3 regions of the Pseudarthrobacter sp. NIBRBAC000502771 genome follow, and region 3 is predicted to be linked to each of the others. Evidence: riboswitches for the same ligand, from Rfam matches in the RefSeq annotation. Region 3 holds a riboswitch; each other region holds the start of a gene.
What was found. Region 3 has a riboswitch for cyclic di-AMP ahead of NIBR502771_RS04725 (peptidoglycan DD-metalloendopeptidase family protein). Riboswitches for the same ligand answer to the same signal wherever they lie in the genome.

Region 1 (9,504 bases), 1.8 Mb from region 3:
CTAGTCTCGCAGCGCCGCGGTCTGGGCCGTCAGGGAAGCCTATCCGCACCGTCGCGACATCTGTTCTCAATGGAAGTGCCCTTGCGTCTATCTCGCATCCGGTTTGGACTTCAACGGTGCATTTGTCGGCAGCTGGTCCCTGCCCCTGGAAAGGATTGTGTCGACACCTGTAATTCGGGAAGCGTTCGCACCTGCGGAACGGGCCCAAGGGAAGGATCGCCGGGGCCCTGTTGCTTTGACAACCAGGACGGCGATGAAGCTCGTGACAGGGATGGCGAGCACCAGCCCCACGGAGCCGACCAGGGTTCTGACCACCTCCTCCGACATCTCGGTGCTGGTCAGCGCCTCGCCCAGGGGGCGGCTGTAGAGCATCACTATGATCATGATGGGAAGGGCGGCGCCTGCGTAGGCGAACGCAATCGTATAGACGGTGGAGGCAATGTGATCGCGTCCGATCCGCATTGCGGAGCTGAAGAGCTTGCGGGCGGAGGTTTCCGGAGCCAGTTCGTAGAGTTCCCATACCGCGGACGATTGGGTGATGGTGACGTCGTTGAGCACGCCAAGCCCGGAAATGATCAGTCCGCACAGAACGATGCCGGAGATCGAGATGTCGCCCGATATGTTGGCCAAGGTGGCGGCCTCGAAGCTTCCGCGACCTGACAGATTCGCCGCGTCCGTTGTCCAGGCCGCCAGCAGCGCGGTGACGCCCAGCCCGAACATGGTGCCCAGAAGTGCGGTGGATGTTCGCGCGGAGAACCCGTGCGCGAAATACAGCATGCCGATCATGATCACGGTCGACCCTACGACTGCGATCAGCAGCGGGGGTTTGCCTTCCACCAGGCCGGGGAGCATGAACCCGGCCAGCACGGCGAATGCGCCCACCAGTCCAACCAGAGCCCGGAGCCCGCGCCAGCGAGCCACGGCGACGACCACGACGGAATACAGGACGGCCAGCAGAAAAATCGGCACGGTACGGACGAAGTCGACAAAAATGAACCGGGGTGTGGCCTGCTGCCCGGCGCCGGCACCTACGGATGCCGTCAAATCCACGTAGCTGATGTTGTCTCCGGCCTTTACCCCATGGGACTTCGCGACGTCAGGGTTAATAATCACCTTGACCGGGCTGCCACCTTTATCCGGCTCGGTAAACGCAAAGACACATTCGGATGCACCCTGTCCGCCGGCATCCGGGTCTGCTTCCTGGGTACAGCTTTCCTGAACCACGCGCTGGATCTTGCCGGTCTCAAAGGTAGCGCCGGGCGCACCGGCGTACGGGTTGGCAAGGGTGAGGCCTTCTCTGCCCCCGGAGGGCCACATCAGGATCATGGCGGCCAACGTCAGCAGAGCCAGTGGTACCAGGACGGCGAAAAGCAGCCGGTTTGCCCGACGCCTCAGGGCCACCGCCTCCGATGACGGATCCGTCTCGGTAAGAGAGTGGGTGTGTCCGTGGCCCATCAGTAGTTCAACCTCACGCAGTGAACTCTACGGCTCAAGGGATCCCTTCCCGCACTGACGGCTGTCGGGGCTGTGTTGTGCCCAGCCCCGTTAAGCAAGCGTGTCGCACGTCCTGCCCACTGTCATTCGCCCTGGTGAGGCTGCGGCTGAGCGGCGGAGCCTTGTCCTTTCCCGGGTTCCTCTGTCAGCTCCAGGCCCGGACTGGCTCCCCGGCTCCGGACTGTCCGCAGGATCATGGCTGCGAGCAGCCGGCCGCCATGGTGATGAGTGCCCCGAGGCCGATGTAGAACAAGGCCGGCGCGATGGCTGGTGCGGCCGCAGAGGCGTCAGCGGCCGCGGTAATGACCCACCAGTACCCCGCCGTTGCTGCTGTCCAGATCGCACCGGCGCTGCTGACGAGCCAGGACAATGGGGAGAACCATCTGGGGCCGGCACTGTAGGAGAGCGCCACGGCCAGGGTCCCGGTTCCTGCCGAAGCCAGGACAAGGCCGCCAAAGATGAACCGGCCTGCCAGAATCCCCACGAGCATGCAGGCTGCGCCGATCAGGACAAGCCGTCGGGCCGGAAGCGGCATCCTCGTGCTGCCAGCTGGCACCACTCCAGGAGGCGTGGTGAGGGAAACTTCGTCACCTGCGGTAAAGTCCTGGGCGCATACAGCAAGGCCCAAAAAGCCGCCGGACTGGACGCAACCGACGACCTCCAGAACGCTGAAGACGGGTACTACCGCTCGATGCCGGTCAACTACGGCCTCTACAACTCGATCAATACGGCCACGTTCGCCTCCGCGGCGCAGCTGGACTTCTGCGGAATTCAGAAGGTGGTTGACGCCGTGGGAATCCGCAACGGTCTGGATGGCACCCCCGTCAACATGCACCAGCTCGGGAATCTGCTCGGTGCCATTGGCGTGTCCCCGCTGAATATGGCCAGCGCGTTTGCAACCTTCGCAAACAACGGTCAGTACTGCGCCCCGAGGGCGCTGCAGGCGGTGTCCGCGGCCGACGGCAGCCAGCTTCCGGTGCCGGAAGCCTCCTGCAGGGAAGCCGTTAAACCTGACGTTGCCAGGGGCATGAACTACGTACTCCAGGACGTGCTCAAACGCGGCTCAGGAGTCTATATCAACCCGAAGATCCCATCCCAGATACCCGTGGCGGCGAAGACCGGGACATCGAACAACAACGGCGCGACCTGGGTGGTCGGCTACACCACAGGTCTGGCCACCGCTTCGTTCTTCGGGGACGCACTGGAAGGCCAGCAACGGGCAGGCCAGAACGTCACCAATGGACGACCAGGACAGCGGCATCCTGCTGGCCATAACCCAGTACGTTCCCCTCAATCAAGCCCCTCAGCGACGGTGCCGGGCCGACGCGGAACCAAGGGCAGGGGCTGCAATAAGCGGCGTGAAGGCCGCGGAGCCTCGGATGTGGCGGCTGGCTTCCGAAGGCCATGACAACGGAGGATGCGGGCAGCCGCGGAGCAGACCCGCTGCACCCTTGACAAATACCCCCGGGGGTATATTTTTGATTTATTGAACGCCACATTTCGTGACGCGAGAGCCCAAATGCCCAGACTCCACAAACGACCGGGGTCGGGGCGGGAACGACCGCATGCGAAGCGCATGGATCCATCTCACGGAGGTCGGTATGGTTTCTAACCCCCGAATTGAGCCTCTGCAGCCGGGGAAACGCTCCGGAGCAGATCCGCACAAGAACACGCCCGCCAGCACCGCTGCCGAAGACCTGATCGCGGCGGCTCTCGGCATCGCCGTTGTCACGGCCGTCTATCTGGATGGACGCGCTCACGTTCTCGGTCTTCCGGACTCCTTTTTCACCCCGTGGCATGCACTTCTGTACGGGGGGCTGCTGCTGCTCATCGTGTGGCTGGCTGTCATCAGCAGACGCACCGCAACACGGTACAGGCTTGATCGCCCCGCCCGCCTCCCCGCCGGCTATGGACTGGCCGCTGTCGGTGCCGCACTGTTCGCGGTGAGCGGCGTTTTGGACATGGTCTGGCATCAGATCTTCGGGGTGGAATTCGGACTCGACGCGCTGCTGAGTCCGACGCATCTTTTGCTGTTCATGGGTGGTGCCCTCCTGCTGTCAGGTCCGGTCCGGGCGTTCCGTCTTCGGGCCCTCCCCTTGTCGATGAGCGGGCGCTTGGCGCCGACGCTGGGTGTGTTGGGGATCGCCGGCATCGCGGCGTTCGCTCTGAGCTTTCTCTCCGGATTCATCACGGATTCAGCGACCGTCGCCGTCGGGCACGCACCTGAGGGTACTGATGCGCACAACATTGCGGAAGGTTTAGCGTCGGCGGGTCTGGCAAGTTACGTGCTGACCTCGCTGATCCTCGTCGTTCCCCTGGCGTATTTGATTCGTTTCCGGCTCGCGAGGCCGGGGACGGCACTGATCGTGGTGACCTCGGTAGCCCTGCTGGCTGCCGTCCTTGGGGATTTTCGCAACATGGGCACGGTGATCGCAGCCCTGGCGGCCGGAGCGCTCCTCGATGTCGTTCTTTTTGCATTGCGGCGGCTCAGCGTCCCGCTTCGCCCACAGGAGCTTGTGCTGGCTTCGTTGCTGCCCCTGCTGGTTTGGCCGGGCCAGCTCCTGGCAACAAACATGGCACGGAGCGTCCTGTGGTCCCTGGAGATGCTGACAGGAGTTGTGATTGTCGCCGCCCTGGCCTCATTTGCCACGGTTTTCGTGCTCGGTCCCGCTTCCCGTGCCGTCAATGAGCCCGGTAGCACAGAACAGGAAATCTCCAGCCCTGCCGAATGAGCCTTGCATTCCAAATCGACCCCACCGCGGCACGACGTCCCCAGGAGGGACGGAAAGCCCTGTGGACGCCGGACAACTGTCCAATCGTTCCGACCGTATCTCACCGCTTTTCTGATCCCCTGCGGTCGCATCACAGAAGGACATATTCACGATGACTAAGAAACGGCGGAGGCCGGCCCCGAAAAGACCCGGGCACTCCCCGGCCAGGCATACCCCGGCACGTCCCGGCCCGCGCCGCCCATCTGCCGCAGCGCAGCCAGCCCCGACCGCGCACTCACTCACCAAAGAAACAGGCCGCAGTACCAAGCTCTTCGACCCGCTTGAGCCGCAGGGGCTGGTCGCCACGTATTGGCTCGACACCGCCGCATGGGAGGGGCCGAATGATCTCTCTGTCCGGTTTTTCGGTAACCGGGCCGATGGAGGCGTCGGGGCGCCGCCGGAACGATTCGAAGTGTATGAAGATGTCGACTCGATCAAGCCGGGAACCGGGCGGATCGCCGTCACCTCCCGCATATCCGGAATCACCGGCGGGGTATGGAATGTCACCGCGACGCCGGTCCCCCGTAACGACAGTGACCCTCGGCGTCGCGCCGCAGCTCTTAGTGGATGCCTGCCGCAGCGAGCCTCGGTTCATACCAGGTTTCACGCCCTCGCCCAGGGGCCCGGCGTCCACGCCTGGTCCTGGCCTGTACTACTGGGTCTGGGCGCGGTCCTGGCTATTCTCGTTCAGGCCCTGTTCCTGACCAGGCAGGGCATTGACCCGGCAGTTCCTGTGTGGCTCACCGTACTGGCCAACGCGGTTGGCGGGGTGTGTGCCCGGCTCTGGTCGCTTGCCCTGAACCGCCAGCCGCTGAGCGGGTTCTTCAAAACCGGTGCGTGCATCCAGGGGTTCCTGGCCGGTGCGCTGGCCACCATCATCGTCGGGTCGCTGGTCGTTGGATTGCCGACGGGCCGGATCCTGGACGCGACGGCGGTCGGACTCTTCTTCGGCATGACCCTGGGTCGGACCGGATGTTTCTTTAGCGGGTGCTGTTACGGGCGCCCCACCGCCTCGCGATGGGGGCTATGGTCCTCGGACCGTCGGGTAGGACGGCTTAGGTACCCTGTCCAGCTCTATGAGGCGTTTCTGTCATTGCTGATCGGCCTCGGAACGCTGGCCGTGACGCTGGCAGGGCCACCGAGCATTCCCGGGCTGGTCTTCGTCGGCTCCATCATGGTCTACACCCTGGGCCGGCAGTTGCTCTTCCCGTTGCGGGTGGAGTCCCGCACACGGCGGGGGCGAACACTGACCATTGTGGTGTGCACCCTGATTCTGGGCGCAGACATCATGCTGGCCGTCTTGTCCTGATCGTCACTACGGCAAAGTGAGGCCAAGCACCAACAGGCACTCAGTTCCCCCGGCCGGGGCTACGCCCGCCATGGCCTTCACGGCCATGTGCTGAGCGAGGAACCACCCAACCGGGTACCTGGGCGACACGGCCTGCCGCGGGAGCCGCGGGCTCATCCCCGTCCGGGGCCCTCACCGCCCGGTCCGCTTCCGTTGGTCGCCTCGGTTTCGTTGACCCCAGGCTGGCTGCGGGCATCATCCGTTTCTTCCGAAACGGGTTCGCTTCCTTGCTCGAACTGCGCTCGGTAACGTACACGCCGGATTCGTCTGGTCATGGAAACCATGAGCAGGACAACTCCGATGACCATGAACGCCGTCATCGCGAAACCCAGGAATCCGGGAGTTACCTGATCCGCGTCCAGCCCTGGCCTCAGACCCTCGTTGCCTGGAGCCGGGGCCGGCGTCGTAGCCAAGGCGTAAAGACCCGCGGCAACAATTGGGATTTGCACTGTATAGTCCTTTGTCCGGCTCGTTGTGTGGGCGCCCGCAGATGGCCCTCGTGCGTAATCCGCCCGAGCCCGCTGAGCGCGGTCCGTCAGGACCGCAGAGAAACAGGGTGCAGGACGCACCCGCTACTGTACCGCTTCATTGCGCGGCTGCCGCTTTTCACAGCAGTCAGCGCAGCCATCTACCTCTTAGATGAAGGCAGCCGGGTCGACGGTCTGGCCGTTGACCATGACCTCGAAGTGAAGGTGGCAGCCGGTGGAGGCACCGGTTGTGCCTACCCCTGCAATCTGCTGGCCCTGAGCCACGGACTGCCCGACCGAGACACCGATAGTGGACAGGTGGTTGTAGGTGGTCTTCAGTCCGTTGCCGTGATCGACGACGATCCGGTTGCCGCTGCCGTACGGACTCCAGCCGGCCTCGGTGACGGCGCCGGAACCGGCGGCGAAGACCGCCGTCGTGCACGCACCGGTCAAATCGATTCCGGTGTGCAGCTCCGCGGCGGCCCCGGTGATCGGGCTGGTTCTGAAGCCGAAGGGGGAGCTGACGTTAATCGACGCGAGCGGGGCACGCAACCCCTTGGAAGGGGATGCCGGGGCGTGGGCGACCTCGGGTGCTTTGACCGCCCCTGCGGGCTGCGCCGGCGCAGCGGGCGCAGGCGCTGGCTGGGAGGTCACCTCCGGGCGGTCAAATGTGAGGACAGTGTCGGCTGCTGCCGTGACCGCCGTTTCCGGGGCCGGGGCTGCCACGGCGGCTGGCCGGGGCTGGGCCGCAGCGCGGCTGCCGGGGTCTGCCTGCGCCGCGGACAGGGCAGTGAGGGCGATCATTCCCGTGACGGCTGCTGTTAGGCCGAACTGCTGGCTGCGGAGCCGGAACGTGGGTTCACGGAAGAACGGCGGGCGGCGTGCTGAGGCAGCGGCCGGAAGTGCGCGGCGACGGCCGTGTTTTGGCTGGGCAGACAAGATAGCGGTCCTCTCGGCGCCGGCGAAGTTAGCTGTCGGATTCGGACGAGTGGACTGTCCGGCTGCCCTGCAGGACGCGATTGGGACGCGTGGTCACAGGGTCGGCTTCACCCCAAGGTGCACCATGGCACACCGTATGTGGGTCCTCCGCCCCCGCCTGAGAAAGATCAGGATCACGGACCGCCGGCGGGGTTTGGCGAAGCGGTCACATCCATACCCGTTGGGGGTATGTGTTGGTACGACTCTAGCGAAGCGTCGGCGTAGGTTACAAATCCGTTATCAAAGGCGCTCCGGGCTTAAGGGGGCAGGGATGGTGACTGGCGGGGCACCGGAAGGATACGCTGGGCGAGACTTGCCCCCAGGAGAGACCAGATGGCCCTTCAACGTTCGACGCCTCCACTGCTGGTCCGCAGGCTTGCGGCGCTGCGGGCTGTCCTTTCCTGCCTCGTGATCGTCCTCCTAGTGGCCGGGCCAGTTGCCTTCTGTAATGGGCAGGCCCACGTGGTGGGGGTGTCCGACCCTAGCCCTTACTCCGCCGCACAGCGCCAGCGCCAGACTTTGATCCCCGGGGGACAGGAGAATCCTCGGGGACGTTCGGACAGAGTGACGCCGGTCGGAGCCCAATCCGCCTCCGACGTGCTCCGCGGGGTCCCGCGCAGCGGGTGCCACGAGGCCGGAGACACCCGGTCAGTCAGTCCACGGTCGTGGCCCGTTGCTGTGACCGACGCGGCGCAGCCAAGGCCCGGAGTGCTCCTCCCTGATTTCGCGGGTCCGCGCGCCCGGCCCCCGGCATCCCACATCGCTAACAGGCCCCAAGCACCGCTGAGCCGGCAGGCGCTAACCCTAACTCAACTGTCTGTCAGTCGGACATAAAAGGGCACGTTCTCCACGTCCGGCCGCGCGAACGCCAGGCCATAGGGCCTGCAAGTGGCACCCTTCGACCAGGCTGGCGTAAACACCGCGTGCGGCCGCCCTTTGGGTCCTGCCTTCAGCGATCAGAAGGAGGCCCGAGAGAGAACATCAGCCAAACAGCCGGCACATCAGAAACATCAGCCGGTCTCCGCACCAGGTTCCTCCCGTTCAGTATTGGAAAGAGAGAAAGAAATGACACACGGAAGCACCCACAAGATGCTCGATGCCTACCCGAAGGATCTTGGCGGCATCGATCAGCACATGCTCGCCGAATGCATTGCAGCGTGCTTTGACTGCTCACAGGCCTGTACCGCCTGCGCTGATGCCTGCCTCGGCGAAGACATGGTCGCCGAGTTGACCAAATGCATCCGCACCGATCTTGACTGTGCAGACATCTGCGCGGTCACGGCAAACGTCCTCTCCCGCCACACCGCCTTTGATGCCAACGTCACCCGCGCGGTGCTCCAGGCCTGTGCCACAGCGTGCAAAGCCTGCGCCGAGGAATGCGAACAACACGCAGGCATGCATGAACACTGCCGGCTCTGTGCCGAGGCATGCCGCCGTTGCGAAAAGGCATGCAACGACCTTCTCAGCTCGCTCGGCTGACCCTGCCCCAGGGCCCTACCCAACGGTGACCGGAGATCCAACGCCTTCCGGCACCCGCGGGAAGGCCTGCCCTGCAGCATCCCGGACTTAAGGCAACCCCAATGCGTCCCTGAGCACTGCCACCGGAGCATCCAGGGGATGAAAATGCCAGTCGAATCGTTAATCCGCGTATGGGCGCGACCAGCGCCACGGATCTCTTCGACCGTGGCGCCATCGTCCGTCGAAAGGAATAAATGAAACCCAGGCAGTCCTCAGCCCCGAGTCAAGGGTCCATCCCACCCGCCGGCAGCACCCTGGCCGGGATAGCTGCCCCGTCCGGGAGCACAGTCGACGACCCGCAACTGCGGCGAATGCTGATCACCCACATGCATTGCGGTGAGCCTATGCGTCTGGTCCCAGCCGACAAAATGCCTGCACTTCTCTTCCCGGAGGCATTGGTCAGTCACGCCCCTGAGCTATCTGGGGGCGTGCTGATGTACCGGTGCGCCTGTGGCACTTTTGATCGGAGCCCAGACTGACAGCCCCGGGGTGGACCGCGGCGGCCGGTCCCGGGCTGCCGACAGGCGCAGGTCCCAAGGAAACGTTTCCTGCTCAGGGCACCGGGCGGAGCCCGGCCAAGGTCACTTTGACCAGCCGGTGAACGGCCTCCGGCGATGTCAGACCGGCGGCCGCTTCGAGGGCATGAAGGCAGATATCAACGGGCACCGCTTCGATATGAAAAAGCCCTTCGACAAGCCCTTCAAGGTCAGGACGGGGGAACGGAGTTTAGGTCAAATTCATTAACGACAGCGACATGTGGCACCCCATGCACCTCCTCCATGGGCATACCTTCCAGGTCGGCCTCGACTGGGCCCGTAAAGACACTGTCATTGTCCTGCCCAAGCAGACCGTCACCGTCATCTTTGACGCCGACAACCCCGGCCAATGGCTCGCGCACTGCCACAACGCCTACCACGCAGAACGGGGC
Region 2 (9,504 bases), 670 kb from region 3:
TGTATTTGCCGGGTTTGATGTGGTTGGCGCGCGGCCAGGTGTAGTCGCCGGTGAGGTTGATGTGTTCCCAGCCCAGCGGTGAGAGGAACCGCAGGAGGTCCGGGTCGATGTCACCGCCGTCGCTGGTCAGGGTGGCGACGGTGCGGTCCAGGTAGACCGTGTTCCAGAGCACGATGGCTGCGGTGAGAAGGTTCAGCCCGCTGGCGCGGTAGCGCTGCTGCTCGAAGGAACGGTCGCGGATTTCGCCGAGCCGGTTGAAGAACACGGCCCGGGCGAGGGTGTTCCGGGCCTCGCCCTTATTTAGGCCGGCGGTGACTTTGCGGCGCAGGCCGGGGTCCTGGAGCCAGTCCAGCAGGAAGAGGCTCCGTTCCATTCTTCCCAGTTCCCGCAGGGCGAGGGCGAGCCCGTTCTGGCGGGGGTAGGCGCCGAGTTTGCGCATCATCAGGGACGCAGTCACGGTGCCGGTTTTGATGGACGCGGCCAGGCGGAGGATCTCGTCCCAGTGCAGGGCGATCGTTGTGGTGTTGATGCTCCCGCCGATCAGCGGAGCCAATGCCGACAGCCCGGGATCGTTGGTGGGTGTGTAGAGGCGAGTGTCGCCGATGTTGCGGATCCGTGGTGCGAACCGGTAGCCGAGCAGGTGCATGAGAGCGAAGAGATGGTCGGTGAATCCGGCCGTGTCCGTGTAGTGCTCCTGGATCGCCAGGTCGGACTCGTGATAGAGCAGCCCGTCCAGAACGTAGGTCGCGTCGCGGTCACCAATGTTGACGAGTTTGCTGTGGAAAGGCGAGTACTGGTCCGAGACGTGCGTGTAGATCAGCCGTCCGGGCTCGGTACCGTACTTGGGGTTCACATGCCCGGTGGACTCGGCTTTGCTGCCTGCACGGAAGCGTTGCCCGTCAGAAGACGAGGTCGTTCCGTCACCCCATTGTGCGGCGAAGGGGTGGCCGTGCTGGGTGTTCACCAGCTCCGCGAGGGCGGCGCTGTAGGTTTCGTCGCGGATGTATGAGGCCTGGTGGCGGTCCAGCTGTCCGTACGTGACACCGGTGCAGGACTCGGCCATTTTCGTCAGTCCCAGGTTGATTCCGTCAGCGAGGATCGCGGTGAGCAGCAGTTGCCTGTCCTTGGAAGGCTGGCCGGATTTGAGGCTGGTGAAGTGGCGGGTGAATCCGGTCCAGCTATCGACTTCCATCAGTAGGTCGGTGATCCGGATCCGCGGGAACATGGCGCTTGCCTGGTCGATCAGTGGCTGCGCATGTGTGGGGACGATCGTCACCAGAGGGGTGATTTTCACACCTTTCTCGGTGACTAGCACCCCGGGGAGTTCGTCGCGGGCGGCGAGGTCGTTGACTTCCTTCAGCCGCTTCTGAAGGAGGGCAAGCCTGCCCTCGAGGTACTGGGTGCTTCCGTCGGTCGTGATCAGCGGCAGCTTCCCGGAGTTCTTTATCCCGGTGTAGTCGTCGCTGGCAAGAAGGTAGTCATCGAAGTCGCGGAACTGGCGTGATCCGGTGACCCATATGTCCCCGGAACGCAGGGCATTCTTCAGTTCAGCGAGGGCGCAGAACTCGTAGAAGCCCCGGTGGAAGCCGTCGTCGGTGAAGACCAGCGGCTTCCACCGGGGCCGGATGAACGAGGTGGGTGCATCCTCCGGGATCCTCCGGGCGCCGGTGGTGTTCAGGGTGCGGATGACGTTGATCGCGGCCAGCAGGTCCTGTGCCGCGGGGGCTGCGTTGAGGTCAAGGACGGCAAGAAACGCCGGCGTATAGCGGCGCAGCGTGGTGAAGTGTGCGCTGACGAGGGCCAGGTGATCTTCGAAGGCCGGCCTGGTCAGTTCCTTGGCCTGGGCGATGCTTTCGGCCAGGGATTCCCAGCCGATGGCTGTTTCGATCGCGGCGAAGGGGTCTTCGCCGTTTTCCTTCGCCTCAAAGAGGGCATCACCGAGCCTTGAGTGCATGCGCATCATGGCTGTGACGGTGGAGCGGGACGCAAGCGTGGCCTGGTTTTGTTTGTTCTGCGCTGTCCGGATGAGCCGGCCAATGATCCTGTCGTGCAGATCGATGATTTCGTCGGTGACGGTTGCCATGCTTTCCACGGCCATGGCAAAGAGGGTCGCGTACCGGCGGGTAGGTTCAAACTTGGCCAGATCCGCCGCGGTCATCGCTGCCCCCTCCCGGGCAAGCTTCAGCAGCCTGTTCCGGTGAACCAGCCGGGCCGCCGCACACGGGAGATCAAGGGCACGCCAGGTGGTGAGCCGGTCGATGTGCTCGTTCATCGCCCGTGCGTTGGCGCGCAGCGGTGCCTGCCGCAGCCAGCCGATTTCAGTCGATGAACTCTCAGGGCGACGGAGAAGCAACCCGTCCAGTCGTTTGCAGTGGTCCGCGGACAACTGCTCACACAGGGTGGCGTAAATGTTCCGGTTCGCCTTGGTCAGGGCCTGAGCGCAGGCCCGTTCAATGACGCTGACGCCAGGCAGAGCGACCTTCCTTGCCCGCAGGAAGTCCCTCGCGCCTTCGACCAGGAGCAAACCCTTGTCTGTTTGCGCAGCCACGGCGCCCACGTGCTCCACGAGCTGGCGGAAGTCTGCAATTCCGAACGCTGACATGCCCAGGTACGCGCGGATCTCTCTCCCGTGCTCCTGCCGCGTTTCCTCACGGGTTCCATACTCGTCCCAGGCCTCGGATGAAACGGACAGGCGGGATGCCAGCCAGGAAACGACTTCAAGGGGCACTTGGGTGTCTTCGGCCAGCTGGATCCCCGGGTGACGCAGTAGAGCCAGTTGGACGCTGAAGCCCAGCTTGTTCGCGTCTCCGCGACGCTGGCGGATCAACGACATATCCGCCTCACTGAGCGTGTAGTGGGCTGCGATGTCCTCTGTTCCGGTGGGTATTGCCAGGATATGGCTACGCTCGGCAGCCGTGAGCAAAGAGCGCAGAGCCACTTCAGAAGCTCTTATCTGCTACGCCGCCGTGCCCGGCGGACATGCTGCCGTTCTGCTGTGACATGCAAGGCCCGCCGTTCATGGTTTGGCGAGGTGCCGGTAGATGGTTGGCCGGGTGACGCCGAACTCCTGGGCGATGTGCTCGACCGTGTGTGCACGCTTGCCGTCGGGCCCCTTTTCTTCATACATTTCGCGGGCCAGCCTGACCTGACGGGGGCCTAGTTTTGGTTTCTGCCCGCCGGTCCGCCCCCGCGCACGGGCAGCGGCCAGACCGTCACGGGTCCGTTCAGACATCAGCGCGTGTTCGAACTCGGCGATAGAGCCAAGTATTTGGAAGAACATCCGCCCCAGCGCGGTGGAGGTATCGATGCCCTGGTCCAGGACCACTAGGTCAACACCACGCACCTGCAGCGTATTGGATAAGTCGATGAGGTTTTCCAGCGACCGCCCGAGCCGGTCGAGTTTGGTGACGACGAGCTGATCACCCGCCCGGTTGGCCGAGAGCAGCGCTTTGTCGAGTTCGGGTCTGCGGGCGAGTTTTCCGGAGGCTGTGTCAATGAAGATCTGCTCACAGCCTGCCGCTGTCAGGGCGTCGTGCTGGGCTTCGGGGTGCTGGTCATGGGTTGAAACCCGTCCGTATCCGATACGCATCCTCAAAATGTATCAGTAACCCGGCTGGACGTTACATAGAAGGGTACACGCGAAGCATTACAAATGAGGTCCCGTGCTTCCGCACTTCTTCGAACTCGACTGGGAGCGTATTGCGAACGATCGTTACCGGTCAGGCGGAAGATGCTTATTGCCACTCTTCCGCGGGTTTGGTCCCTGCAATGATAGGCGACGACGAGTAGTCCGGTGGCGAACATGATGGCGAGACCCCGCCCGTAGTGGCGCGCTCACCCGGCGCAGTGACGGCCATTCCGTATGGATAACGGAATTATTACCGTCCGGGCTGGTCGGCTATAGTTGACCGGAAGCATCGATACCAAAACGTTACCTGATCCGGAGCCGAGCTCTGCCAGCGGATCAGGTGCACGAGTCACCAACTGGCAGAGGCGGAGGAACCACAACCGGCAGTCGCAGGACTGCCTCGGGGTGAAGTCCGTCAGCAGCAAGCCCTCGTCCAGATAAGGATCCTTCCGGGGACATCTCTGCGCAAAGTGCTTGTTACGGCGGACCGGGTCTTTGAACTCTCTGACCCGAATCCGACAGCTAACTTCGCAGGCTATCCAGAGAGGAAAAAGTCTTGGCCACGCAATACTCCAGGGGCCGTCGACGCGCGGCAGGCCCCGCTTCGGCGCGTCGAGTGACCGAGGCGTTTACCGCGGAGAGGCCCCGCGATCCGCAGCGCGAAGCACGCCGTCGCCGGGGACCCTTCCGCCAGATCACAGATTTCGCCGCCTCCAGCGGCGTCGGCCAAAAGGGCGGCATGGCGTTGGCAGCAACGGGCCTGGTACTCACCGTGAGCGTTCCGGTGACCGGCCCGGTGATGGCAGCGCAGGAACCCGTTCAGGCCGCGTCCGCCGTTTCCGCCGCCCCACAGCCTGAAATTTCCGCGGCGCCCGGAGCCCGGATCGACTTCAGCCGCTCCATCGTGGCCACGAAGGCGGACCCGGACGGCAAGCTGAAACAGCTACTCAGTGCCCAGTCGGCCGGTTCCATCACCCGTGCAGCCTCCGCTGGAACTCTTGGCAATCCGCTCGCTGCGATGACCGTGGTTTCGCCGTTCGGGTACCGGGTCAGTCCCATCACAGGCGGCTCAGGGGACTTCCATCGGGGAGAAGACCTCGTGGCCCAGTGCGGCACTTCCGTCCTGGCCGCTGCCGCAGGCACCGTCACCTTCGCAAGTTGGGACCAGTATGGCGGAGGGAACCGCGTGGTCGTGGATCACGGCAACGGCCTGAAAACCACCTACAACCACCTGTCTTCCTTCAACGTGACCAATGGACAGAAAGTGTCCCGGGGAGACGTGGTGGCCTTCAGTGGAACCACGGGCGCCTCCACCGGCTGCCACCTGCACTTCGAGGTTGAAGTCAACGGTAACGTTGTCGACCCCACCGGCTGGCTCTAGATTCAACCGATGGCAAGCTCTCAAATCGTAGTGACGTGCCATGACCTGAATGTGACATTGTTTCCAAACCCCGGCTGATCTAGCTGTACCCAGCCATCAGGTTGGTGACCCTCGCGTGATCGGGGTGTCCTTGATGGCGGCGTGGATGCGTTCAGAGTTGTAGTAGTTCAGCCAACCGGTTCCGGACGGCAGTACGACGGTGCCGTATTCCGGCAGGCGGGACAGTCGCCTGGGCGTGCGGGGCGGGCGGAGCGCAAGGCTTTCCAATGGGCCCGGGCCCTGGGCAGCATACAGCCGATCAGGGAAATGAACAGCAGGATGTAGGTCGCGGAGAACCAAGCCGAAGAATACACGTCGTAGAACTGCAGCGCGTCAAGGATTCTCCCGAAGTCCGGGTTGTCCCTTGATATGGCGGGGCACGACGGCAGGATTCGCCGGACGCTTCGGGAAGAGTGAGCCCGGGACAGCGGCCACGGCCAGCAGGAGCGGCAGGAACAAGGTCGTGCGCATGCTGGGCAGCTGGGTCCAGGCCCAGCGCAGCATGCCGGAAGCCCAAGTGGCGGGGGAACCGCGGTCGCGGCCTCCGCGGGAGGCCGACTGGCCCCCGGAGCCGCTGTGCACAGGCATCGGCTACTTTCCGATCGTGGCGGCGCGGTGCGGTTCCATTGACCGCATCTTCTACAATACGTAGAAGTGATGTTTAATGGAGGCGTCAATCGCTGCGTGGCCGGGCCCTTTGACCTGGGCGGCACGGGTGCCCTTCGGGCATGAGGTGGGCATCACCGGCACTCCGGCCGTAGGCATCCAAATGCCGCGAGGCCCGGTTCATTCCCAGAAAACCACAACGAAAAGAGAATCAAAGGTGGCGACCGACTACGACGAAGCGCGACCCGATGTTGCAGAGTCGCGCCATGCCACGCTTCAGGCGCTCCGGTCCGCGAACGCCCCGGATGCCCGCAGTGTGGTCAGCGCGCTGGATGAGGCTGACACGACCGACGGTGTGGAACTGCCCGGGGCTGACCTCTCCGATGAGGTACTGGCCATAGAGGTCATCCCGCAAAAGGATGACGAGTTCACCTGCTACTCCTGTTTCCTGGTCCGGCACCGTTCACAGATCGCCATCGGGAGTGACGGCTACGCTTCCTGCCTCGAATGCGAAAGCTGACTCTTTAGACCACAGCCGGAACCAGCATTGCTCCGGCCGCGTGTGGACCGGAACGTACGCACCGAACCTAGCTCTCGCTCTTATCCGGAACGATCGAGGCGGCCGCTGGTCCCGTTCACCGGCGAAGATCCCGAGCCTTTCGGTTTGGGAAAAGCCATCACGTAGTCGGTTCGGCTGCGGACACCTGCATGCTGCGCCAGCGCGGCCTACCGGTGTGGCAAAGAGGCTGTACCAACTCAGTTGAGACAGTGTCTCCGCGGCAGCATCGTGCAGACCGGACTCCACACCAAACCCGCCCAGATCGACGCCATCAAACTATCCGAGAACGAACTGAGCATCCACGGCAGCTGGTGCTTCAGCATCAACGACTGGCCGCGGATAATCCGCCTGATTGCCCGGGCAACTACCCGGTCAGCAAAGCCATCACATCCACCATCGACATCAAGGACGTCGTGCCGCTGGGCTTTGACGTACTATCGGACCCCCAGGGAGCGGAACTAAAGATTCTTGTCCGCCCCCTGATCGGGCGCCCGGGACCAATTCGCGGAAAACTGGCGCTAAGCCGTCCACGTCGCCGAACGGTACCGATCGTTGCCGTACGCCGGCAAACGGCCCATGAGCTCGTTCCGGATGCCCGTGCGATGGGTCGGCCCCACTTCCGTGCACTCTTGGTCGGGCATCTACGATAACAACATTCTATTCCGCTATCATCGATATATGGCGATTCAATTTGAGGTTCCGGCGGATTCCTGCGGCCAGCTCGATCCCGCGGCGGCACTGTTCCATTCCCTAAGCGACCCGACCCGACTGAGCATCGTGAAGCGGATGGCCGGCGGGGAGGTGCGCGTCGGTGACCTCACGGGAGAGCTGGGTCTGGCCCAGTCCACGGTCTCGGCGCACATGGCATGCCTGCGCGACTGCGGCCTCGTTCAGGGCAGGGTGCAAGGCCGGAGCGTGTACTACTCGCTGTCCCGTCCGGAGCTGATGGACATGCTGGCCCAGGCCGAGGTCCTCCTCGCCGCCACCGGCAACGCGGTCAGCCTTTGCCCGAACTACGGCACCGGAAGCGCCGGCGCCGTCCTGACAAAGGAGAACGCACGATGAGCGACGCCTGCTGCAGCGACGAAAAGCCCGGGACCGGGGAATCCGACGAAGAAGAGGAGGCCGTCGGGTTCTGGCAGGTGAGCGAGGTCCGGGCGGCTGCGGCCTCCGGTGTGCTGCTGCTCGCGGCGTGGATCACCTCATTGGCCGCGGGTCCGGAGTGGCTGACGCTTCCCCTGGAGATAGCGGCGCTGGTCGTTGCCGCATGGACGTTCGTTCCCTCCACACTCCGGCGGCTGGTGAAGGGCAAAATCGGTGTCGGCACGTTGATGACGATCGCCGCGGCCGGCGCGGTCGCCCTCGGGCAGTTCGAGGAAGCGGCCATGCTGTCCTTCCTCTACGCCATTTCCGAAGGGCTTGAGGAGTACTCCCTGGCCAAGACCCGGCGTGGTCTGCGGGCGCTGCTGGACCTGGTCCCGGCCGAAGCAAAGGTCCTGCGTGGCCGCACCGAGGTCACGGTCGCCCCGGCCGAACTGGTCCTGGGGGACCGGCTGATCGTCCGGCCCGGGGAACGGCTGGCGACCGACGGCAGGATCATCACCGGTCGCACCTCCCTGGACACCTCGGCGCTGACCGGCGAATCCGTCCCGGTCGAAGCCGGCCCCGGGTCCGAGGTCTACGCCGGGTCCATCAACGGCACCGGCCCGCTCGAGGTCGAAGTCACCAGCACCGCGGAGAACAACTCGCTGGCCAGGATCGTGCACATCGTCGAGGCCGAGCAGTCCCGCAAGGGGCCCGGGCAGCGCCTGGCCGACTCCATCGCCAGCAAACTCGTTCCCGGCATCCTGATCGCCGCGGCCCTGATCACCGTCTATGGCTTCATCGTCGGCGAGCCACTGCTCTGGTTTGAACGCGCCCTCGTCGTCCTGGTCGCCGCCTCGCCCTGTGCGCTGGCCATCTCCGTCCCGGTCACCGTCGTCGCCTCCGTCGGCGCCGCCAGCCGCATCGGTGTGCTCATCAAAGGCGGCGGCGCCCTGGAGACCCTCGGCAGGATCCGCACCATCGCCCTGGACAAGACCGGAACCCTGACCCGCAACCAGCCCGTCGTGGTTGACGTCGCCACCACCGGCTCCGCGACCCGGGAAGAAATTCTCGCCCTCGCGGCCGGGCTGGAAGCCCTCAGCGAACACCCGCTCGCCCGCGCCATCCTCGCCGCAGCCCCGGACCGCGCCGCAGTCACCGACGTGGACACCCTCCCCGGAGCAGGACTGGAAGGCCTGCTGGACGGCCGGCGCGTCCGTCTCGGCCGCCCCGGCTGGATCAACCCCGGGCCCCTGGCCGCCGACGTCGAAACGATGCAGCACGCCGGCGCCTCCGCCGTCCTCATCGAAGCCGACGGAGCGGTCATCGGTGCCATCGCTGTCCGTGATGAGCTGCGCCCCGAAGCCCGCGAGGTCATCGCCCGATTAAGCGCCTCCGGCTACACCACAGCCATGCTCACTGGTGATAATGTCATCACCGCCACCGCCCTGGGGAAGGCCGCGGGCATCAGCGAAGTCCACGCCGACCTCCGGCCCGAGGACAAGGCGGAGATCGTCCGCGTGCTCAAGTCCCGCCAGCCCACGGCTATGGTCGGTGACGGCGTCAATGACGCCCCGGCCCTGGCGACCGCCGACACCGGCATCGCCATGGGCGCCATGGGCACCGATGTCGCCATCGAAACCGCTGACATCGCCCTGATGGGCGAGGACCTGAACCACCTGCCCCAGGTGCTCGATCACGCGCGCAGGACCCGGGCCATCATGCTCCAGAACGTGGGCCTGTCCCTGCTGCTGATCGCCGTGCTGATCCCGCTGGCCCTGTTCGGCATGCTCGGCCTGGCCGCCGTGGTCCTGATCCACGAACTGGCCGAAATCGTCGTGATCGCCAACGGCGTCAGGGCAGGCCGGCTCAGCGGCAAGACCGTGCTCAAGGCCGCGCAGCCCGCCCCGGCTCTGGAACCGGCAGCGTGAGCGCCGACCCCACGGCCCGGCCCGGGCCGGCCGCACTACGGGCCCGCAGGATCAAGACCATGCTGCTCGTGGCGGCGGCCATCCTGGCCGCCGCCGACCTGGCCATCAAGGCGCTGGCCGAAGCGCTGCTCTCCACCCGGGCGGTCATCGACCTGGGGCTGGTCAACATCCGGCTGCTCTACAACTCTGGTGTCGCGTTCAGCCTCGGCGCGGATCTGGCCCCCTGGATCATCATCGCCGCCACCGGCCTGATCATCGTGACCATGACTTGGTACGC
Region 3 (9,504 bases):
GTCGTGGCGGTGGAGGGTCGTGCCTGTGTCATTTAGTGGGGGATGCTTTCCTGATCGCGGTGGGCGGCGGGTTCTATCTGAAAAGTGGAGTGTTCGACGCTGACCTCGAAGTGCTCGGCAACGCAGCGCTGCAGGTCCGCCAGGATGGTCGCGGCGTGCCCGTCGCGCATGCAGCCGTCCTCGACCGTGACGTGCGCGGACAGGACCGGGGTGCCGGAGGCGACGAGGGAGGCGTGCAGGTCATGGACGTCGATGACGTGCGGCAGGGCAAGGATGTGCTCGCGGACCTCAGCGAGGTCCAGGCCGGCCGGGGCGTTCTCCATCAGGACATTGAGGGTTTCGCTCAGCAGCTTCAGGGTCCGGGGAATGATCAGCGCGCCGATCAGCAAGGACACGACGGCGTCGGCCTGCACCCAGCCGGTGACGGCGATGATGATCGCGGCGGCAATGACCGCGACCGATCCCAGGGCGTCATTGAGGACTTCCAGGAACGCGGCGCGCATGTTGAAGTTGTTCTTCCGGCCCGAGGCGAGCACGATCAGGCCGACGGCGTTCCCGGCCAGGCCAATGATGCCGAACCACAGCATCGTGGACCCGCCAACCTCAGGGGGTTCGAAGAGCCGGCGGATGCCCTCGATGATGACGAACCCGCCCACGCCCAGGAGCAGGGCCGCCTGCCCCGCGGCCGCGACAATCTCGGCCCGTTTATAGCCCCAGGTCCGCTTCAGCGTCGCGGGCTTGAGGGCCAGCGAGGCGGCGATCAGGGCAATCAGCAGACCGGCTGAGTCTGTGAACATGTGCCCGGCGTCGGCCAGCAGCGCCAGACTCCCGGTCAGCAGGGAACCGATGATCTCGGCGACCATTACCGCGAAGGTGATGGAGAACACGATGATCAGTTTTCCGCGCTGGCCCGCCCCGTCACCGGCGCCGTGGGAGTGGTCGTGTCCGCTCATGAATGGTTCTCCAGGTTCAACCGGCCGGACCTTGAGTATCCGGAGTTCTCTTGGGCACAGTCAGGGTCATCACACTGGCACATGGGGTCGACAGCGAGGATGGTGCCGAGCAGATCCGCCAGCGCGTGCGCCAGGCGTGGATCCGACAGTTCGTACCTGACCCGTCGCCCCACGGGCTCCGCCAGGACCAGTCCGCAGTCACGCAGACATGCCAGATGGTTTGACAGGATCTGACGGCTGACTCCGATGTCCTCGGCCAGATCAGAGGGAAAGGCCGGGCCGTTCCGCAGTCGGAGCAGGACCGCGGCGCGGGTCGGGTCCGCCAGGGCCTTGCCGAACCGGGCCAGCACCTCAGTGCTTGAAAGGATGCGCATGCCCTCTACAGTACAGTTTTCCATGGATTCAGGACATCCTGTATAGCCCGCGGTTCAGCGGTGGTCCCGCTGCGGGTCGATTCGTTGGTCCCGCTCCCGCATCCGGGCGAGCATGTCGTTGTAGGCGTCCAGGTCCGCGTCGTTGTTCCGGTCTGCCGCGCGGTCGGTGCGCCGCATTTCCCTGGTGTCGGAGCGGGACCACATGATGGCGACGCCGATGGCGATGAGCAGGGTGGGGACTTCGCCGATGCCCCAGGTGATCGCTCCGCCCATCTGTTGATCGGCAAGGGGTGACAGTCCCCAGTCCCGGCCCAGGCCGGTGAACCAGTCCGGTTGCAGAAGGGTGGGCGAGCCCATCAGCGTCACGCCGAAGAAGGCATGGAAGGCCATGGTTGCCAGCAGCAGCAGGAGCCGCAGCGGGTAGGGGGCGCGGCGTGGCAGCGGGTCGGTGCCGATCATCGAGAGGATGAACAGGTAGCCGGTCATCAGGAAGTGGGCGGTCATGAGCTCGTGGCCGGCGTGTTCACGCAGTGCGAACCCGAAGGCGTCCGAGTAGTAGAACAGGACGATGGAGCCGGCGAAATTGGCCGCGACGAACAAGGGGTGGGTCAGGATGGCTGCAAGCCGGGAATGGACCAGGGTCATGATCCATTCCCTGGGTCCGCGGGAGCCGTCCCGCCGGGGGGCCAGGGCGCGCAGGGCCAGGGTGACCGGGGCGCCGAGGACGAGGAAGACGGGGACGATCATGGTCAGGGCCATGTGGTCGACCATGTGGGCGCTGAAGAGGACCCTGCCGTAGACGGAAGGGCCGCCGGATGTGAAGAAGACCAGCGCCGCGAGCCCGGTGAGCCAGAGTGCTGTCCGGATCCACGGCCACTTGTCTCCGCGCTGCCGCAGTCGGTGTGCGCCCAGGAGGTACAGGGCGGCGGCGGTGGCGGCCACGGCAATCCACAGCCAGTCCGGCCGCCAGACGGTGAACCAGCGCGCCGGGGTCAGCTCAGGGGGCAGAAGGTAACCGGTCAGGACCTCCGCCGGGGTGAGAGCGGCGCGGATTTCTTCCCCACCGGGGGAGGGGTGCGGCTGAGTGCTGCGGCGAGGCCACTGACCGCGCCCATGATCAGCAGTTCGGCGAGAATGAAACGCCACAGCAGCCGGCCTGTTCCCGGCCCGTCATTCCGGTCCAGGGCGGGAATCAGACGCGTGCGGTGCAGATATCCGATGATTCCCAGGACGATGACCGCCGCGGTCTTGGCCAGGACCAGGACGCCGTACGCGGAGGCGAGCCCTTCGGGGAGGGGAATCCGGATCGAGGCGTTGATGACACCGGAGGCTGAGACCAGGATGAAGGCGAACAGGGCCAGGGACGAAAACCGGCGCAGGACAGCGGCGGTGTCCTTGCCCAGGGTTGTGCCTGCGGCGGTAAGGGCGATCAGTCCGCCGAACCAGAGGCACACCCCGACCAGGTGGAGTCCCAGGGAATTGGTGGCCTGTTCGTGGTCGGTGCCGCTGGAGGCGTGGCCGATGAGGATGACGGGCACCAGCCCTCCAATGGCCAGCAGTGCCGCGGCCGCCAAGGGACCGGGGGAGCGGGCGCCGAAGACCACGGTCGAGACCACCGCGGCGATGATCACGACCGACAGCCACGCGCTTCCGCTGGGCAGTTCGGTCATGTAGGCCACAAGGCCGGCGGAAAATTCTGGGCTGCCGGAAACCGGCACGCCCGCGATGTCGGCGAACCCCAGGACCAGGACTGCCAGGGCGGAAAAGGTCCAGGTGATACTGGCGGCCGAAACCAGGGTCATGATCCGGGTAAAGGCCGGGTGCTCATCGGCCGGGTCCTGCAGAGCATCGCGGGTTCGCGAAGCGCGTCCGCCACCTTTGAGGGTGGGCGGAATGATAAAAGCGGCAAAGACGAGTCCGCCAATCGTTGCCGCCGCCGCGACATTATGCACACTCTGCGCCACTCCGTATCCCCACTGAACCAGCGCTCCCGGGTCCCGGGTCTCGGCCGGAAGAGTTCCCCTGCCGTAAGCGGTCGCGGCGAGAACCACCGCCAGGGCGATTACGAGGGTGGCTGCCAGCCAGACCGGCCCGGGTGAGACAGCCGGCCTCTCCTGTGATGCGGAGGCTTTGAGCGCCACAATAATTCCTAACCTGGGGTCCTGGTCCCGGTCCGAACGGGCGGGGAGGGAGCGCGTAACGAAGCACAGCCGCGCGACACCAGATTATCTGTAGAGTCGTTCACACGTTAATCGCCGTGGCCGGGACGGGAACACACGCTCGGCCAGCCCCCTGGTCCACATGCCGCAAAACCATGACAACCGCCGGGCTTCAGCAACGCAAAGGTAGCCTAGATGGATGACGCAGATTCCACCCCGAGCCTCCTCCTCCGGCCCGGAGTGTTCCGTCCGGCTCGTCAACGCAGACAAAGTCGAAGCGGTCAGATCCCGGATGCCGGGGGATGCGGATGTGGCCGACCTGGCGGTGATCTTCGGACTGCTCTCGGACCCTGGACGGGTCCGGATCCTCATCGCCCTCCTCGAAGGGGAAATGTGCGTCTGCGACCTGGCAGCAACCACGGGGCTGCGAGTCCGGTGTCTCCCACGCCCTGCGCCTGCTGCGCGGCCCGCGGGTGGTGCAGGTGCGCCGTTCAGGCAGAATGGCCTACTACTCACTGGCCGATGCGCACGTTCGCATGCTCCTCGATCTCGGCCTGACGCACGTCGGGCATACAGGGCAGGACCGGTTGCGCGTGATCGAAGGCGGCCAGGAGCCCTGACCAGGACAGGCACAACCGAGCAGCGGGAGAGCCGGTGCTGCGATGTCTGAGCCTGAGATTACCGGTCCGGTCTGGCTTCCATCGCTGCCGCCGTCCCTTCCCGAATACCTGGCCCCCAACCTGCAGCCTGTCCCGCTGATCCCTGCCCTGACGCTTCTGGCCGCGGTGCTTTATCTGGCAGGGGCGATCCGGTTATGGCGGCAGGGCCGGCGCTGGTCCGTGGTGCGGACCTGTTCCTTCATGGCCGGCTGCCTGGCCGTCATCGTGGTCATGGGAGCCGGCATCGAAGGGTACGGGCTGCGGATGTTCTCCATCTTCATGTTCCAGCAACTGACACTGATGATGGCCGTTCCACCGCTGCTGGTGGTTGGCTCACCAGGAACACTGCTGCTGCGGGCGACACCGCACAGCAGGCTGGGCCGCCGCGTCCTCAGAACAGCGCTCTGGGGTTTGCGTTCCCGCTGGGGACGCGTGGCGATTCACCCGGGCTTTATGGTCCCGTTGTTCCTGCTCAGCTTTTACGGTGTGTACTTCTCCGGCCTGGCGGACCTGCTGCTGCCCAACTGGTACGGCCATATCGGCCTGGAACTGATGTTCCTGATCTCCGGGATCCTCTTCACCGTGCCGTTGATTTCCGCTGACCCGCTGCCGAGCCGCCAAACCCACTTCGGACGGATGATCGATATCTTCGCCGAAATGCCGCTCCATGCCTTCTTCGGGGTGGTCATCATGATGGCCACCGCACCCATGGTGAAATTCTTCGCCACCCCGCCGCCGGGCTGGAACGTCAACCCGATGACTGACCAAGGCATAGCAGGTGGGCTGGCCTGGTCCTACGGCGAGTTGCCCGGAGTGCTCCTGCTGATGTTCATTCTGGTCCGCTGGCAACGGGAAGAAACCAGGTCCAATGCCAGCATTGCGCGGGCAGAGCTGACAGAAGGAACCCCCGAGCTGGACGCCTACAACAGCTACCTGCAGCAGCTGGCGGGCAGGGAGGACCCCCGCCGCTGATCCGGGCTTGCCCCCGCCGGCCCGGACGGGTGGAGATACCAGTGGAAAAGTTTTACAAAGCGTAGAAGTCAACCAACCTTTTCGTTGTTATCGGTTTGTGATATCTGCGCCGGACCCCGTAACGTTGATTCAGGCTTTTCTGTAATAAGCCTTGGCTCCGCATGCTCAGCCCCGCCGGCGGTGCCAGACTACGAACCCACCCGGCGGGGGCGGAGGACCCACTAACGGCAGCGTGCTGCCTTGGGGTGAAGACGCAACAGCGGACAGCGGCCATGAGGGCCGGTGCCCCAACTGCGTCCGGGCTTTTCCTTGGCCCGAACCCGACAGCTAACTTCGCAGGCGCCGAAAGGACTCCGCTGTGCCCCGCTCCAGCCATGGCCGACGCCGTGCCCTGCCCCGTGACCACTCCCGACCCCGCACTGGCACAACCAGTTCTTCGCGCCGGGCCGCCCGGCCGGCAGCACCGTCCCCGCGCCCTGCCTGGCTGCCCGGGGCCTCGGCTTTTGCCGCTGTCGTGATGCTGGCGGCCGGCGTTCCCGCCGCCCATGCGGGACTTATCGCCGCCGGAGCCGTCACCGCCTCCGCCCAGCAGGGCGCCGTGGAGGCCGCTCCGGCGGTAGCGGCGCAGGCACAGGCAGTTATCACCTATCCCCGAAGTGATGTCGGCACCCGGCCGGCCGATCGACCGGCAGTGCCAGCACCCGCCGCGTCAGGATCCACTGCCGGAAGCCCCGCGGTGGTTCCGCCCGCTGGTGCGGCTTCACCTCCGCCGGCCGCATCTGCGGATCCAGCCCTGGGTGCGCCGCTGGCCGGCATGTCCATATCCTCCCCGTTCGGTTTCCGGACGAGCCCGATCACGGGCGGGTCCGGTGAATTGCACACGGGGTTGGATCTGGTGGCTTCCTGCCAGACCGCTGTGTTCAGCGCCGGCACGGGGACTGTCGTGGAATCCGGGTGGTCCCCGAACGGTGGCGGGAACCGTATCGTGGTGGATCATGGCAATGGAATGAAAACCACGTACAACCATCTGTCCTCGATAGATGTCCCGGCCGGATCCACGGTGGCCAAGGGCCAGCGGCTTGGCGGGGCCGGAACGACCGGAAACTCCACCGGCTGCCATCTGCACTTCGAAGTCGTCCGCAACGGCGCGACCGTGGATCCCCAGGGCTGGCTCCGGTCGTGACCCTGATGGAGCCTGGCGAACAGGGGAGAGAAGCGTTGCCACTGCACCGGCACCGGAAGCGGCTGTGGATTGTTTTCGTCACAGTCGTTGCCCTCACTGCCCTGGGGTTCTTCGCCCTCGGCCGGCTTTCCGCGGCCCCCGCCCTCGTCCCTGACACCGGCGCCGACGCCGGTTTTGCCCGGGACATGCAAACCCATCACACCCAGGCGGTGGAGATGGCCCTGCTGATCCGGGACAAGTCCGATAACCCGGAGCTCATGGCGGTCGCCTACGACATTGCCACCGCCCAGCAGCACCAGAACGGGCAGATGTTCGCCTGGCTCCAGGACTGGGGCCTGACCCAGGCCGGCTCGGCACCGCCCATGTCATGGATGACGGCCGGGGGTGCACATCCAGGAACCGGTGCCCCGCACGGCAGCCAAGGGCCGGTCACCGAAGGTGACATGGAAGGGATGGCCACCCCAGAACAGATGCAGGCGCTGCGCGAATCCTCAGGTGTTGATGCGGACCGGTTGTTTACGGACCTGATGATCCGCCATCATCAAGGAGGTGTGGCCATGGCCTCGGCTGCTGCCCGCTTGGCGGAAACGCCGAAGGTCCGTGACTTCGCTGCCCGAATCGTCGAGGCTCAGACAGCTGAAATCACGGCCCTCGAAGAGCTCCGTAGCCGACTTTGACCCCGCCACAGAAAGAGGGACCGCCGATGCCCGGAAAACCTAATGCCTACGAGGAGCGAAAAGCTCTCCTGGCCGCGGTACAGGCCAAGCAGCGGGCCGCCCGGAGACGTCGGGCTTGGCTGCTTTACGGCACCGGCACGGCCGTGGTGCTGGCGATCCTTGCGGCGGTGACCTTCGTCGTGGTCGGCGAGGTGCGGCAGCGCGACCAGCTCAACGCCGCGGCGTCCCGTCCCATCGACGGGGAGCAGGACTACCCCGGTGAGTCCAGGAACCACACCAGTGATCCTGTCAGTTATCCCCGGACTCCTGCCACCGGCGGAGACCATGCGCCGGTCTGGACGAACTGCGGGATCTACACCACGCCCGTTGAGCAGACCCGGGCAGTGCATTCCTTGGAACACGGGGCGGTCTGGCTTACCTACCGCCCGGATCTGGCCCCGGACCAGCTCGCGGCACTAACGGACCTGGCGGGTCAACAGGACTACCTCCTGCTCAGCCCGGTCGCCGGACAATCCTCCCCGGTGGTCGCCACAGCGTGGGGGAAACAGCTTGCCGTGGACAGCGGCAGCGATGAGCGCTTGGCACCGTTCATCAAGAAATACCGGCAAGGCCCGCAGACACCCGAACCGGGGGCCGTCTGTTCCGGCGGCATGCAGGGCTGAGATGCTGCGCGAGAAGGACCGGACCCCAATGGCCTACGGATTCCTGCTGTCCTGGCGGTGGCTGGGAATCCTGGGGATGGCCTTGCTGTTTGCCGCTGCCTGCGTAGGGCTTGGCAACTGGCAGATGGACCGGCGCAACCAGGCGGTCACAGAGATCCGCCGCGTCCAGCAGAACTATGACAAACCTCCCGTGCCGTACGAAGAAGCCAGCCGCTACTTCACCACCGCGGACCCGGACGCGAAATGGACGACCGTATCCATCAGGGGTCACTACATCCCCGAGGACCAGCGGATCGTGCGGAACCGGCCGAACTACTCGGCCGCCGGGTACGAGGTTCTCGTGCCGTTCCGCCTGGTCTCCGGTGAAACGATCATCATCAACCGCGGGTGGGTTCCGATCGGAAACAACAGGCCCGGCTACCCGGATACGGTTCCTGCACCGCCGACCGGAACTGTCGGCGCAGTGGTACGGATCAAACCCTCGGAGGCCGAACTCGACCGCGATGCTCCGGAGGGTCAACTCGCCAGCATCGACCTGACCACCTACGCGGCCCAGCTGGGATACCCCGTCAAGACCGGCAGCTATGGGCTCATGGCCACCGAAACCCCCCAGCCCCAAATCACTCCTCAGCAACTCGCTCCACCCAAGGTGCAGGAAGGATCAAACCTCTCCTATGCAATGCAGTGGATAACTTTCGGGGTGCTGGCCTTTGTCGCGTTCGGCTACATGGCCCGGCAACAGGCCCGCATCGGCAGGGAGGAACGTGACGATGCGGAACCGTCCGACACCGGAGCACACCGGATCCAACAAGGCAAACCACGCCGCCCCCGCTCCGATGACGAGGAAGATGCTCTTCTGGATGCCATGGGACTTTGACCGGCAAAGCCCGGCCGGCGTCCGCGGCACCAGCCTGAGGGAGGCTGCCCGGTTCGGGGCAGGGCTGGCTGCAGGGGCGGCGGCCGGCCCGCGAACTGTCACTTGCGGTGCACCGCGTGAAGCTGGGTCTACGCCCGTGGACCCGACCGTGATCACCATTCCTCCAATGTGGCGGCTCACTGGTTGCCGACACGATGGGCGGGGCGGCAATGGTTAAGGCCGCCGCCTCGGACCTGAGCGTTGCTGCCCAGGACTATTTGAAACTCGTCTACACCGCGGGTGAATGGTCCGATGCGCCGGTGACCATCGGGATGCTGGCGGATCGCCTGGGCCTGAGCATGTCCACGGTCTCAGAGGGCGTCGCAAAGCTCGTGCGGCAGGGCCTTCTCTCGCACGCCAAGTACAGTAACGTCAGCCTCACCCCGACCGGGCGGGCCTGCGCGCTGGTCATGGTGCGGCGGCACCGCATCTTGGAAACCTTCCTGGTCAAGACCCTGGGTTATGCCTGGGATGAGGTCCACGATGAAGCCGAGTCCCTGGAGCACGCCGTGTCCGATGAGCTGATCACCCGGATTGACCAGGTCCTGGGGCACCCCGCGGTGGACCCGCATGGTGATCCGATTCCCACCGCAGAAGGCCGCATCGACTACCCTGCTGCCGACCGGCTCACCGCGGCCGGCCCCGGTGAGCCGGTCATGATTCTCCGGGTCAGTGATGCCGACCCCGAGCTGCTGCGGTACTTCACCGGCCTGGGTTTGTTCCCTGGCACGATACTGACCGCGGATCAGCCCAAACCCTTCACCGCAGGGCTGACCTTTCATGTCACCGGCGGGAAGAACATCGTTCTCACGACCCAGGCCACGGACGCACTCTGGGTTTGCCCTGCCACAGCCTGACCGCCACCCTTCCAGTGCGGAAGGGAAAGGATTAGGCCTGGCCGGTGATGGTCAGAATGATCAGGACACAGTTCAGTCCCACAATCAGCGTC

Region 1: another riboswitch for cyclic di-AMP. It lies ahead of NIBR502771_RS16870 (M23 family metallopeptidase); the one in region 3 lies ahead of NIBR502771_RS04725 (peptidoglycan DD-metalloendopeptidase family protein).
Region 2: another riboswitch for cyclic di-AMP. It lies ahead of NIBR502771_RS07750 (M23 family metallopeptidase); the one in region 3 lies ahead of NIBR502771_RS04725 (peptidoglycan DD-metalloendopeptidase family protein).

Annotation. Positions count from the first base shown of each region.
Region 1 is NZ_CP041187.1:3,612,594-3,622,097, forward strand. Features, by position in the region: gene NIBR502771_RS16845 (YibE/F family protein) at 88-1,455, opposite strand; gene NIBR502771_RS21035 (hypothetical protein) at 1,688-2,029, opposite strand; partial or broken gene NIBR502771_RS21040 (penicillin-binding transpeptidase domain-containing protein) at 2,084-2,902, shown strand; gene NIBR502771_RS16855 (hypothetical protein) at 3,096-4,226, shown strand; gene NIBR502771_RS16860 (prolipoprotein diacylglyceryl transferase) at 4,378-5,574, shown strand; gene NIBR502771_RS16870 (M23 family metallopeptidase) at 6,249-7,019, opposite strand; cyclic di-AMP (ydaO/yuaA leader) riboswitch at 7,025-7,228, opposite strand; gene NIBR502771_RS16875 (four-helix bundle copper-binding protein) at 8,124-8,537, shown strand; gene NIBR502771_RS16880 (multicopper oxidase domain-containing protein) at 9,331-9,504, shown strand, end outside.
Region 2 is NZ_CP041187.1:1,656,038-1,665,541, forward strand. Features, by position in the region: gene NIBR502771_RS07740 (Tn3 family transposase) at 1-2,938, opposite strand, end outside; gene NIBR502771_RS07745 (recombinase family protein) at 3,017-3,589, opposite strand; cyclic di-AMP (ydaO/yuaA leader) riboswitch at 3,935-4,180, shown strand; gene NIBR502771_RS07750 (M23 family metallopeptidase) at 4,185-5,009, shown strand; partial or broken gene NIBR502771_RS07755 (cytochrome c biogenesis protein ResB) at 5,184-5,552, opposite strand; gene NIBR502771_RS20695 (hypothetical protein) at 5,512-5,700, shown strand; gene NIBR502771_RS07760 (DUF4193 domain-containing protein) at 5,872-6,174, shown strand; gene NIBR502771_RS07765 (helix-turn-helix transcriptional regulator) at 6,892-7,278, shown strand; gene NIBR502771_RS07770 (cation-translocating P-type ATPase) at 7,275-9,227, shown strand; gene lspA (signal peptidase II) at 9,224-9,504, shown strand, end outside.
Region 3 is NZ_CP041187.1:983,224-992,727, reverse strand. Features, by position in the region: gene NIBR502771_RS04755 (thioredoxin domain-containing protein) at 1-32, opposite strand, end outside; gene NIBR502771_RS04750 (cation diffusion facilitator family transporter) at 33-953, opposite strand; gene NIBR502771_RS04745 (helix-turn-helix transcriptional regulator) at 950-1,327, opposite strand; gene NIBR502771_RS21205 (cytochrome c oxidase assembly protein) at 1,382-2,269, opposite strand; gene NIBR502771_RS21200 (copper resistance D family protein) at 2,347-3,468, opposite strand; partial or broken gene NIBR502771_RS04735 (ArsR/SmtB family transcription factor) at 3,686-4,106, shown strand; gene NIBR502771_RS04730 (cytochrome c oxidase assembly protein) at 4,149-5,117, shown strand; cyclic di-AMP (ydaO/yuaA leader) riboswitch at 5,299-5,471, shown strand; gene NIBR502771_RS04725 (peptidoglycan DD-metalloendopeptidase family protein) at 5,476-6,300, shown strand; gene NIBR502771_RS04720 (DUF305 domain-containing protein) at 6,306-6,977, shown strand; gene NIBR502771_RS04715 (DUF3105 domain-containing protein) at 7,004-7,639, shown strand; gene NIBR502771_RS04710 (SURF1 family protein) at 7,668-8,516, shown strand; gene NIBR502771_RS04705 (metal-dependent transcriptional regulator) at 8,726-9,412, shown strand; partial or broken gene NIBR502771_RS04700 (divalent metal cation transporter) at 9,444-9,504, opposite strand, start outside.